DNA from 3 places in the Rhizobium sp. P43 genome. Region 3 is predicted to be linked to each of the others. Evidence: predicted binding sites of a transcription regulator. Region 3 holds the regulator's gene; each other region holds the start of a gene.
The links. Region 3 encodes LexA, which represses DNA repair genes until DNA is damaged. Its sites were predicted from a motif close to TGTTCNNNNTGTGTTCNG; they were not measured.
Positions count from the first base shown of each region.

Region 1: a site for LexA is predicted at 2,516-2,533, ahead of AC1PUL_RS03050 (DUF5680 domain-containing protein). Genes of this name have one in related genera too.
Region 2: a site for LexA is predicted at 2,164-2,181, ahead of AC1PUL_RS22015 (LexA family protein). Genes of this name have one in related genera too.

Region 1 is NZ_CM161539.1:641,235-645,117, reverse strand. It holds gene urtB (urea ABC transporter permease subunit UrtB) at 1-765, opposite strand, end outside; gene urtA (urea ABC transporter substrate-binding protein) at 1,008-2,297, opposite strand; gene AC1PUL_RS03050 (DUF5680 domain-containing protein) at 2,601-3,011, shown strand; gene AC1PUL_RS03045 (hybrid sensor histidine kinase/response regulator) at 3,089-3,883, shown strand, end outside.
Region 2 is NZ_JBWZOO010000002.1:78,632-82,514, reverse strand. It holds gene AC1PUL_RS22035 (hypothetical protein) at 232-411, opposite strand; gene AC1PUL_RS22030 (helix-turn-helix domain-containing protein) at 497-1,015, shown strand; gene AC1PUL_RS22025 (hypothetical protein) at 1,354-1,692, shown strand; gene AC1PUL_RS22020 (hypothetical protein) at 1,689-2,036, opposite strand; gene AC1PUL_RS22015 (LexA family protein) at 2,214-2,645, shown strand; gene AC1PUL_RS22010 (Y-family DNA polymerase) at 2,642-3,883, shown strand, end outside.
Region 3 is NZ_CM161539.1:1,612,012-1,615,894, forward strand. It holds gene kdsA (3-deoxy-8-phosphooctulonate synthase) at 1-340, opposite strand, end outside; gene AC1PUL_RS07995 (VOC family protein) at 337-1,227, opposite strand; gene AC1PUL_RS08000 (DUF1003 domain-containing protein) at 1,267-1,809, opposite strand; gene lexA (transcriptional repressor LexA) at 2,017-2,736, shown strand; gene AC1PUL_RS08010 (ComEC/Rec2 family competence protein) at 2,730-3,883, opposite strand, start outside.

The DNA of each region.
Region 1 (3,883 bases), 970 kb from region 3:
CGCGAGCAGCAGCACGGAGCCGAGCGAAATGCCATACCAGACACTCTCGGCGGTATCCCAGAGCACCAGCTGGCTTTCGATCTTCGAGACGGCGGCATCGAGATCCGACCGCAGCGCTTCGTCAATCGTGCCGGAGACCGAGAGCAGGATGCTTTTCGCCGGACGACCGCCGATCGAAGCGACGGCCTCGATGGCGCCCCGCTTTTCCTCGATCGAGCGGTCCGAGGCCAGGATGGACACGGCCCGGGCCTGCTCCATCCGTGACTTGACCTCCGGATCCGTTTCCTTGGCAAGCGCGGCCTCGACGAGCTCGAGATTTTCGGCACTCGGAGACTGCAGCACCGCCTGGGCAGCGGACAGACGCACATCCCGGTCCGGGCTGAGCAGCGTCAGACCGCCAAGCGCAGAACGGATCGCGCGGCGGAGATTGTTGTTCACCTTGATCTTGGTAAAGGCGCTTTTCGGCTCCTCGCCGACAGTCTCGCCCGTCAGTGGATCGATCGCAGCAAGATTGCTGCCCGCAGCCTTGGTGATGAAGACGGCACCGTCCGACTTGCGGACGAAGAGTTCCCCCTCAGCAAAGGCTTCCAGCGCCGGCACGATGCGCGGATCCCCGGTCGCGGCGATCTGCCCGATCAGCTCTTCGGCCTGCTTGAAATTGGCCTTGCCGAGTGCGTTGAGGAGATCCTTCGGATCGCTCTGCGCAAAGGAGGGCGCGGCAAGTGCGAGGAAGGTGAAGAGGAGTGTGATGAAACGAATGAGCATTCTGTATCCCCCGGATGGCTGGCGGCGAGCTTGAGGAAGCCCTCATCCGCCTGCCGGCACCGCCTCCCTGATGACCGGGGAGACGGGCTAATTCCGCTGAAGGCTGGTTCGAAAACACCCTCCCCTTGAGGGGGAGGGTCGAACCGAAGGTTCGGGGTGGGGTGACACCCTGAAGACATCACCCCCACCCATCGCTGCGCGATGACCTCCCCCCTCAAGGGGGAGGTGGGAGAAGGCGATGATCAGCTGCCCTTGCCGCCGCACTTGCCGGTGGCAACGTTGAAGTTGCCGCATTCCATCGGCTTGCGCCAATCAGCGATCAGGTCCTTGGAGTCGGGCAGATAGTCGGACCACTCGTCACCGACGACGGCAGGCGTTTCCTGAACGACTTCGAACTGGCCGTCGGCCTGGATTTCACCGATCAGAACCGGCTTGGTGATGTGGTGGTTCGGCATCACGGTGGCATAGCCGCCAGTGAGGTTCGGAACCGTCACGCCGATGATGGTATCGAGAACTTCGTCGGTCTCGGTGGTGCCGGCAGCTTCGACGGCCTTAACCCAGGCGTTGAAGCCGATATAGGCAGCTTCCATCGGGTCGTTGGTCACGCGCTTCTCGTTGCCGGTGAAAGCGTGCCAGGTCTTGATGAACTCGGCATTGGCCGGGGTGTCGACGGACTGGAAGTAGTTCCAGGCAGCGAGGTGGCCGACGAGCGGAGCAGTGTCGAGGCCGGCGAGTTCTTCTTCACCGACGGAGAAGGCGACGACCGGGATGTCTTCGGCCTTGATGCCCTGGTTGGCGAGTTCCTTGTAAAACGGAACGTTGGCGTCACCGTTGATGGTCGAGACGACGGCGGTCTTCTTGCCAGCCGAGCCGAACTTCTTGATGTCGGAGACGATGGTCTGCCAGTCGGAATGACCGAACGGCGTGTAGTTGATCATGATGTCTTCTTCGGCAACGCCCTTCGACATCAGATAGGCTTTGAGGATCTTGTTGGTCGTCTGCGGATAGACGTAGTCGGTGCCAGCGAGAACCCAACGCTCGACGCCTTCGTTTTCAGCGAGGTAGTCGACGGCCGGGATCGCCTGCTGGTTCGGAGCGGCACCCGTGTAGAAGATGTTGCGCGAGGATTCTTCACCCTCGTACTGGACCGGGTAGAAGAGGATCGAGTTCAGCTCTTCAAAGACCGGCAGAACGGACTTGCGCGAAGACGAGGTCCAGCAACCGAAGACGGCCGCAACCTTGTCCTTTTCGATCAGCTCCCGGGCCTTTTCGGCAAACAGCGGCCAGTCAGAAGCCGGGTCGACAACGACGGCTTCAAGCTTCTTGCCGAGAACGCCACCCTTCTTGTTCTGCTCTTCGACGAGCATCAGCATGGCGTCCTTCAGCGTCGTTTCCGAAATCGCCATCGTGCCGGAGAGCGAGTGCAGAACGCCGATCTTGATCGTGTCTTCCTGGGCAAACGCACCGTGGAAGGCCGTCGTCGACAGCATGGCGCCGAGCAGCGCGCCAGTCAGTTTCATCTTCATGGACATTGTCGTGAACCCCTCTTCTTGTCCGCAACCGGTCGGTTAATGGAATTTAACCGTTGCTGAAGGGGACTATCCGATGCTGCGTCGCAAAACCGTATACGTCGTTTGACGTAGGTCAGGGGGTAAAAGGGGGCCATGCGGGGGAACCGAGGCGGCAGGGGCAGACATCCAGGCGAAAAACCCTTCAAATGCAGGGTTCCCGCCACCCAGATCCTACCGTATGTTCACCATATGTTCGAGAAACCAATGGAGAGGGTCGTGGATAAACTCGCAGAGTTCATCATCGAAGCCAAGGCGCTGACCTATATGAGCGGCAAGCACCCGCAGCCCGTCCCCTCCCGCCCTGGGGCCAAGGATATCACCCATGAGAAGGGCAGCTTTCGCTATCTCGACAGCCATTTCGGCGGCACCGATTTCCTCGGCCAGGAAGTCGTCTGGCAGGACGAAGTTCCCGTCTGGGCGATGAACTACTATGGCAGGATCATCGACCCGGCTCGCTTCGACGGCGAGCGCGCAGGCATCGTGATCAAGCAAGCGCTCACTGCGCTTTATCAGGAAAAGCGCTTTCTCGGCGACTTCACCTATCAGCATGCCCTCGGCGAATACATCGATCAGTCCATGGGTGACTATCGCAGTTTCCTCGGTGTGGAACGAATCCTCGTCGCGGACAGGCTGGTCTATCAGCTCGATTATCAGGGAGGTCTGATCAAGCCCTGACGGGCCTTGCTATTCTGGACAATCCCGTGAAAATGCCTAAAGGAAAGCCACTTAACAAAAGGCGCTAGATTTTAGGCATGCCGGCACGCCAACGCATCATCCCCGTCCGCCGCGAATACAATCGCTGGGTCGCGAACCAGACGCTGGAAGATTATGCCTTGCGCTTCACGGCCAAGGGTGCCCGAAAGTTTTCGTCAAGCCGCATCTCCCAGACGGCAATCGGCGCCATTTCCTTTCTGGCGCTGGAGGCGATCGGCGGCACTATCACGATCGCCTACGGAACCACGAACGCCTTCTTCGCCATTATTGTTGCCGCCGTCCTGATGCTGTTGGTCGGCATTCCGATCAGCCGCTACGCCATCCGCCATGGCGTCGACATCGACCTGCTCACCCGCGGCGCCGGCTTCGGCTATATCGGCTCGACGATCACCTCGCTGATCTATGCCGGCTTCACCTTCATGCTTTTTGCGATCGAAGCCTCGATCATGACCAAGGCGCTGGAACTCGCCTTCGGCATTCCGCTCTGGCTCGGCTACATCATCTCCGCCGTCGCCGTGCTGCCGCTGGTCACCTACGGCATCCGGATGATCTCGAAGTTCCAGCTGATCACCCAGCCTTTCTGGATCGTGCTCAACATCCTGCCCTTCGTCTTCATTGCCTTTCTCGACTGGGAGAAGATCGACCTTTGGATCGCCTTTGCCGGCGTCGATCACTCGAACGCCCATCTCGGTGAGGCAGCCCCCTTCAATCTCCTGGAGTTCGGCGCCGCCTCCGCCGTCATCCTGGCGCTGATGCCGCAGATCGGCGAACAGGTCGACTTCCTCCGCTTCCTGCCGCCCGAGGGCGCCCGCAAGCTGCACCATCGCATCGGC
Region 2 (3,883 bases), on a different replicon from region 3:
TTTTCCCCTTGTGAGGGAGAGGGGGCAGCGCTCCTCTTTCCCTCATCAAAGAAACAGACAGGACGCCTCCGGCGTCACTGCTTTATCCTGGCCGAGACCCGGCAAACCGTGCTGATGCGGATGACTTTGAAGAGCAGTAGGGGAGGGGAAAGGCCGCCCCGATACGAGGCAGGGCGGCCTCCGTAGGCACATGACAGAAAAGGGCTAGAGATCTGCCACGACCTGACCTGATCAGCGGGCAATATGGGTCGATCGCGCGAGGCTGTAAATGTTCCGAACCGATTTTCGCCGAAGGTGCATGTGATGGAAGGCGAAGCCGCAGCGCAACCGATCGTCACCCGGATGGGCGGAGACAGCGGCTGCTGGCTCCGTGCCGAAGGCATAGAGCGGGGTCGCCAAGCGATGCGCCAAAGCAGCTATCCAGGGTAGACTTTCGAGGCACCATCTTTAATTGTCCCGGAGGAACAACGATGAAATTCCAGTGTGGTTGGTGGCAATGGCAGGTTTCGGACTCGATCAGTGGGTAAGCCATCTCGGACTTGAACGCGTTGACGACCCAAGCAAAGATCATCCGATCTATCGCAAGCGTCTCGGCGGAAAGATCATCGACCTCAAGGAACTGGATCTGCTTGTCGCGCAAAGGCTCCGTCACCTGCGAACCGACCGACAAATTGCGCAAGCGAAAGTCGCGACCCTCCTGGGCGTAAAGGAAGCAACCTACGCCCGCTACGAAAACGCCTCCTCCTTGATGACAGTCGGACGCCTACTCCACGTGTTCGAGGTCCTGGATATCACTCCGGAAGAGTTCTTCGATCCTTTCATCAAAGAACGGCCCCCTCAATCCGAAGGCAACTCACAGGAAGCAGAGAGAAACAAGCTGATGGAAGAAACGGTCGGCCACCTGCAGAAGCTCGACGAAACGGCCTTGAAGATGGTGCATGACCTTGTGCTTGCCATGGAGCCCCGGACGATCGAGAAGCAGAAAGGGAATGGCGCGGCGAAAGCCGCGCCATAACTTGCACTCAATGGGTTGGCTCTGGTTTCCGCCGCGCGCCGGCCGCCATTGGCGAATAGCCGGCGCTCATGCTGCGTCATTCCCCCATCTGGCGAAGACACCGCTCGGATCGATCGGCGCCAGTCCGAGATCCGAGGAAGACAATGAAGAACATCGGAGCTTTCAGCATAGCGCCGCCCCTCCTGCAGGGGCGGGAAAGCGGGAATTCTCGACACGGTTTTGACGGATAAAGGGAAGCCGCAGGAGGCTTAGCATAGCGCCGCGAAGCGGAAGCCGGGACCGACTTCCCCCGCCAAAACCGTTCCGTTAGATTCCAGAGTGACAGGAAAGGTGATGCAATGACCAATGCTTTTGACCAGGCACTGCAAAAGGCAACCGGCGGCTACCCAGTCGATACGTTGATCGTAACCAAAAATGAAGATGGCGAACCCGAAGTGTCCATGTTCGTCCTCGATGCGGACAATCAGCTGCTTCACGTTTCCTATGACCCAGAGGGCGGTATCATATTCAAAACCGCTCAACAGGACGAGCTGCTATTCTCGCGCCAACTCCTTGAGACCATCGCGAAGATGCAGGTTTCGGCGGACAGAAGATGGAAAGAGCTTCAGCGTCATTGGGTTGACGACAAGGCGACTTGGAAAGGCTTTGAACATCTTCTCGGTACACCAAATATTTAGTGAAGCGAGCGCGTCGGCTCCGGCAGCAGCTTTACCATCTGCTTTACGACTGTTCGCAATTTCCTCCAGTCTCGCAGATCGCCTTCGTTCACGCGCTCCTGGATCGCCGTTAGGATCCATCCAACGCAGGCGATATCATCCGCAGCGCGATATTTGTCTGACCTGTGGAAGCACGCGACGATACGAGGCCGCACGCCTTCCTCGGTCTTTGGAATCTGCGAAACCAGATCCTGCGCTTCTCGATAGGCATTTGCCACACGTTTGAGGTCGTCTTGCCCGGCTTGGGTGATCATGCCGACGGTCCACATCAGCGTGTTTGACAGGTGTTCCACTTCGTCAGTCATGGCGATCCCTATTCCTCTCCATTGTGACAACGCCTCAAACAGTTAACACCACGCGGACACTCGCGTCAGGTGCACATCTGCAAATTAGGCTCGCGTCATGTTCCATCTTGACTTTTAGCGGCCCATGCGTTCCCTGTTTGTTCCTTTAATTCCGTATCACGAAAGGACCAGTTTGAAATGCTCGCCGGCCTGAAAATCGAGGCAGAAGTTTATGTGCCTCTCATGCTCCACGGTTTATGCGCCGGCTTTCCGTCACCCGCAGATGACTACATCGAAGAATCGATTGACCTCACAAAGCTCCTGATCCGGAACCCGCCGGCGACGTTCTTGTGGAAGGTCGACGGCAATTCGATGCGAGACGCGGGGATCTTCCACGGGGATTTGATCGTGGTCGACCGCAGCCTGCGCCCGGTCGACGGCGATATTGTCGTAGCGACCGTACATGGCGAGCGGTCGTTGAAGCGGCTGCGCATGACGGGCGGACGTCCGCGGCTGATGTTCGAGAATTCGGATATGCCACTGTTTGACCTTCCGGAGGTCGCGGAAGTGGAGATCTGGGGTGTTGCGCTCTGCAACGTCCATTGGCTGCGACCGAGGAAGCAGGGATGACCTCATTCGCTCTGATCGACGGCAACTCGTTCTATTGCTCGTGTGAGCGTGTCTTTGACCCTTCCATTGCCAAGCGGCCGGTGATCGTTCTTTCCAACAATGACGGATGCGCCGTTGCCAGAACGGCGGAAGCCAAAGCCCTCGGGATTGGCATGGGCGAACCTTACTTCAAGATCCGTGACCTCTGTCGCGATAACGACGTGGCTGTCTACTCCAGCAACTATACGCTTTATGGCGACATGAGCGCCAGGCTGAATGCGATCTACCGGCAATGGTCTCCAGATGTCGAGGTTTACTCGATTGATGAGAGCTTTCTGGACATGACCGACATCAGGCCAGCTGATCGCGTTGCCTTTGGCCGCGATCTGCGCTCCACGGTCCAGCAATGGACCGGGATCCCGACCTGTGTCGGCATTGGCCCCAGCAAGACGCTGGCGAAGTTCGCAAATCATGTTGCAAAAAAGAACCCGGAGCTCGGCAGCGTCTGCGACCTAACAGACGCAGGCGTTCGGCAAAGCTGGCTCGATCGCGTCGAGGTTGGGGAGGTTTGGGGCGTTGGCTCGGCATCAGAGCGAAAACTATTCGGCCTGGGCATTGAGACGGCCGGCGACCTGGCCCGCGTCGATGCGCGGCTTGCTCGCAGTCTCCTGAGCGTGGTGGGCGAAAGAACGGTTCTGGAGCTGCAGGGCATTTCATGCCTGCCGCTCGAAGACGTACCGCCACAACGGAAGGGCTGCGCCGTAACCCGATCCTTCGGAACGCCGGTTACGGATCTGGCTGGAATGCTCGAGGCGGTCGCTGCCTATGCGATGAGGGCAGGAGAGAAGCTGCGTCGGCATGGTCTCGAGGCAACACATATGGCGGTCTTCATGCACACGTCGCGCTTCAATCAGAAGGACAAACCGCACTCGGCACAGACGACGGTTCACTTCCCAGAGGCGTCGAATGACACGTTTGACCTGATCCGGGCAGCTCAGAGCGGAGCGCGCAAGATCTTCAGGGACGGCCACCGCTACGCAAAGGCCGGCATCATCATGAATGATCTGGTGCGGGCAGCGTCACAGCCGCGGCCTCTGTTCGACGCGCGGGACCGTGACCAGTCGGAACGGCTGATGACAGCGCTGGATGCGGTCAACGGAAAATTTGGGCGCGGGTCGCTTATCCCGGCCTCGGCAGGCATCGAGCGCGACTGGCAAACCAAGTTTGACCGTCGGTCGCCGCGCTACACCACGAATATC
Region 3 (3,883 bases):
GGGCCACGGCGGCGCACTGCTCTTCGGTGTGAATGTCGGTCAGAACCGGAACGCCGAATTCCTTCTTGATGTCGGCGAAGACTTCCATTGCCTTTTCGAGCCCGATGCCACGCTCGGCAGACAAGGAGGTGCGGTTCGCCTTGTCGAAGGAGGACTTGTAGACCAGGCCGAGGCCAAGCTCGCGGCAGAGCTCGACGAGTTGACCGGCGATCATGAAAGCGTGGTCTCGGCTTTCCATCTGGCAGGGACCGGCGATCAGGGCAAAGCGGCCCTTCTGGGAGAAGACGGCCTTGGCCGAACCTTCACCGACCACGACTTCCGAATTGGGAGAAACGCTCATTTCAACTCCTCGAAGGCGAAGGTCACGCCTTGCCCCTTTTCCGGCGCGACGACGAGGCGCGCGCCCGTTTTGTGATAGGTGACGCCTTTAGCAGCGAGGCAGGCTTCTGTCACGCCGAGATCCGTTACGGAGAATATGATCGCCGCTCCGCGCAGGCCGCGCTCCGGAATGTGAACCTCGTGCCCAAAATGCATCATGAACCCTTGAGGCGTCAGAATATCGACCACTGCGTTGGCGCTTTTGATCGACAGCCCGAAAGAGTGAGCAGTCACATCGCGCTGCAGCAGCAATTCCAGAAAGTATTGAAAGTCACTCGGGTTTTCCTCGACCAGCACGATACGCGAAAGACCTGCCGCACCGTTCGCGTGAACCAGCAGAGGACCACGATATGCGGGGATCGGATTTACGCGTTCGCAGGCAAAGCCGAAGAAGTCTGGAGCGCGAAGGTCGGCTGCGAAGGCAAGCCTGAAGGCTCCCTCTGCCATCCGACCATCCGGGAAACGGAACTGGCGGGAAAATTCGAGCAAGGAACCCGCACTCATACCCTCATCGCGATACCGCGCATCGTCCGCCATGGCATCGACGGTCTTGACCACGAGGGCTGACATGCCTTCGCCGTGGCGAAAGCGGAAAGCCTGATCGCGGGCGACAAAGACATTGCCGCTGCGCACCGCGTCGAGACAGTCCTCCCGGCTGCCCACGGCCAGCGGTTCAAGATAGGTGTCGTCGCCGAAGAAGACGCAGGCGTTTTCCGTGCCGAAGGGGTGGCGCGCATCCGACGCAATCGTAAAGCCGAGGTTCGCGAGCCTTAATCGAGCGGTGTCGAGATCAATGACAGGCAGAACAAGGTGATCAATTGCGCGGGGCGCACCAGACGTCTGGGACATGGACAATCTCGTCTTCTGCTCGCTGAGGACGCCTTGCATCTAGGAAAGGCGGTTCTGATTTTGAAGGTTCTCGATCAACGCACGCAGAGCACTCAGCTCCTGGCGGGCCTCACGCAGTTCTGTCAGGACCTGCTCGTCAATCTTGTGATGAAGCGCCAGGACCTCGATCTCCGCCTTCAAATTGATCTCGTAATCCTTGGCCGCCATGAACCGATCCCGCTCCGCCTGGCGGTTCTGGCTCATCATGATGATGGGCGCCTGGATCGCCGCAAGCATAGAAAGCAGCAGGTTGAGAAATATAAAAGGATAGGGATCGAGGGCCCCGCTGGCCAGAATCACGGTGTTGAGAATCACCCAGCAGACGAGAAACAGCATAAAGCTGATGATGAAGCCCCAGGACCCGCCGACCCTTGCAATTGCGTCGGCAAGTCTTTCCCCGAAGCTCGCATTGGCGAGAAAATCCTCACCGGCGTTGGTGGAGACCGTCCGACGCTCGCGCGCTCGCTTCAGCACGTTTTTCTCGGCCGAGGAAAGATCAGATGACGACTTCCCCAGAACGAGCTTCTCGATATCCTTGAGCATTAACAACATCCTGAAAGATGGTTCCCCGGTGCCTCCCGGGGCTTATCGACCACGGCTCTGAGGCGCTTCGAACCAACGGTTTGAATAGCCTTTCCGTGGGCTATCGCATTTTCTCACCCGTTCTTCACGAAAATTTATCCACTTGCGGAACACAACTGGAACATATAGTGTCTGTTCTGGCTTTGTTTCATCTTAGGGGCACCACATATGCTGACGCGCAAGCAACAGGAACTGCTTCTCTTCATCCACGAACGGATGAAGGAATCGGGTGTCCCGCCGTCCTTCGACGAGATGAAGGACGCGCTGGACCTCGCATCGAAATCCGGCATCCACCGGTTGATCACGGCGCTTGAAGAACGGGGCTTCATCCGGCGCTTGCCGAACCGTGCGCGGGCACTGGAGGTCATCAAGCTTCCGGAAGCCTATTCGCCGAGCATTCAACCGCGTCGCGGCTTTGCGCCGAGTGTGATCGAGGGCAGTCTCGGCAAGGCGCCGCCGCCGCCTGCTGCGCCCGTCAAGTCCACAGAGCAAGACAATGGCGCCTCCGTCTCGGTGCCCGTCATGGGCCGGATTGCAGCGGGCGTGCCGATTTCGGCGATCCAGAACAACACGCATGACATCACCGTCCCGGCTGAGATGATTGGCTCCGGCGTGCATTACGCGCTTGAGGTGAAGGGGGATTCGATGATTGAAGCCGGCATTCTCGACGGCGACACCGTGATCATCCGTAATGCGTCGAATGCCAATCCGGGCGACATCATCGTCGCGCTGGTCGATGATGAAGAGGCAACGCTCAAGCGCTTTCGTCGCCGCGGTGCGTCGATTGCCCTCGAAGCCGCCAACCCGGCCTACGAGACCCGAATATTCCCGCCGGATCGCGTCAAGATACAGGGCAAGCTGGTCGGTCTCATTCGACGCTATCATTGAGCTGCATATCGGTGTGCCTCGGGCGCGCCGTTGCTGAATTCATGTGCGGTCGCCATTGAGCCTGTGCGCCAGTCGTAAAGACGGTGCGCAGTCCAGGGACGTGGTGGCCCGTGATAGGCGGGGATGATGTTGATGGCGTTTCGATCGCCATCAAGTCCTGAGATCTCCAGGGATCCCGTGGCCCGAAGGCTGGTTTCTGAGATCAGCAACGCGCCCGAGCGGCAGCCTTGCATGCGGATGCGTGCCGAAAGCACCAGAATGTCCGCGCGGTCACAGGCCGTTCCGGCGAGATCGGGACGCTCCAGCGTCAGAAGCGTGGTGCCATTTCTCAGTTTGATGGTGCAAGCTTGCTTGATGCAAGTGAAATGGCTCGTTACGGCGGAAGCACGAAGAACATCCAGAATCTCCTGCGCGTCTCGCCGCTGATCCGCAGAGAGACTTTGCTGCGATCCTCTGTCGGGTGCCGGCGGCAGCGGGCCGATGGACAGCATGGTCGGGGGGATCGCCTCTCCAATGCCAAGCACAGGCCGCCACTGATCGAAAACGAAGGCGGGCGGGCCGGCTCTGTTGACGGCCACCTTAGTCGTCTCGCCCTCGCCCAGTCTGAGCGCAACGAGGCGGGCGTCCTCGCTGATCAACAGTTCCCCGATGGGTTGCTTCGGACCAAACCAGGTGACGGCGATCGTGCAGGCGATCAAGGCCGTCCCGATATGCCTGATCGGCGTCTTCAATAGGGTCAGCAAGAGCATGCCGGCAATCGTACCGAGCATGAAGATGTCTGGCAGTCGGGGAAACACATAGCCGCCGCCCCAACTTGAAACCTCGTAGGCAACGGCGAGCACCAATTCCAGCCCCTGCCCCATGATCCAAAAGAATGGCGCATCCAGCCCGAAGGGCATCAGCAGCATGGCAATGAAACCCGAGGGCATCACGACGAGCGAGATCAGCGGCATGGCTGCCAGATTGGCTTCCAAGCCGTGGGTAGAGAGGCGGTGGAAATGGCTAATGGCAAAGACGGCCGTTGCGACCCCGCCAATCAGGGACGTCGCGAGTGTGCCCCCGACGAATTTGACGCTGCCCGAGGCGATCCGCAGCGACAGCGACTTGGCCTGGGGGAGAATCGCTCGCGGTCGCGCGCGCCACCCGG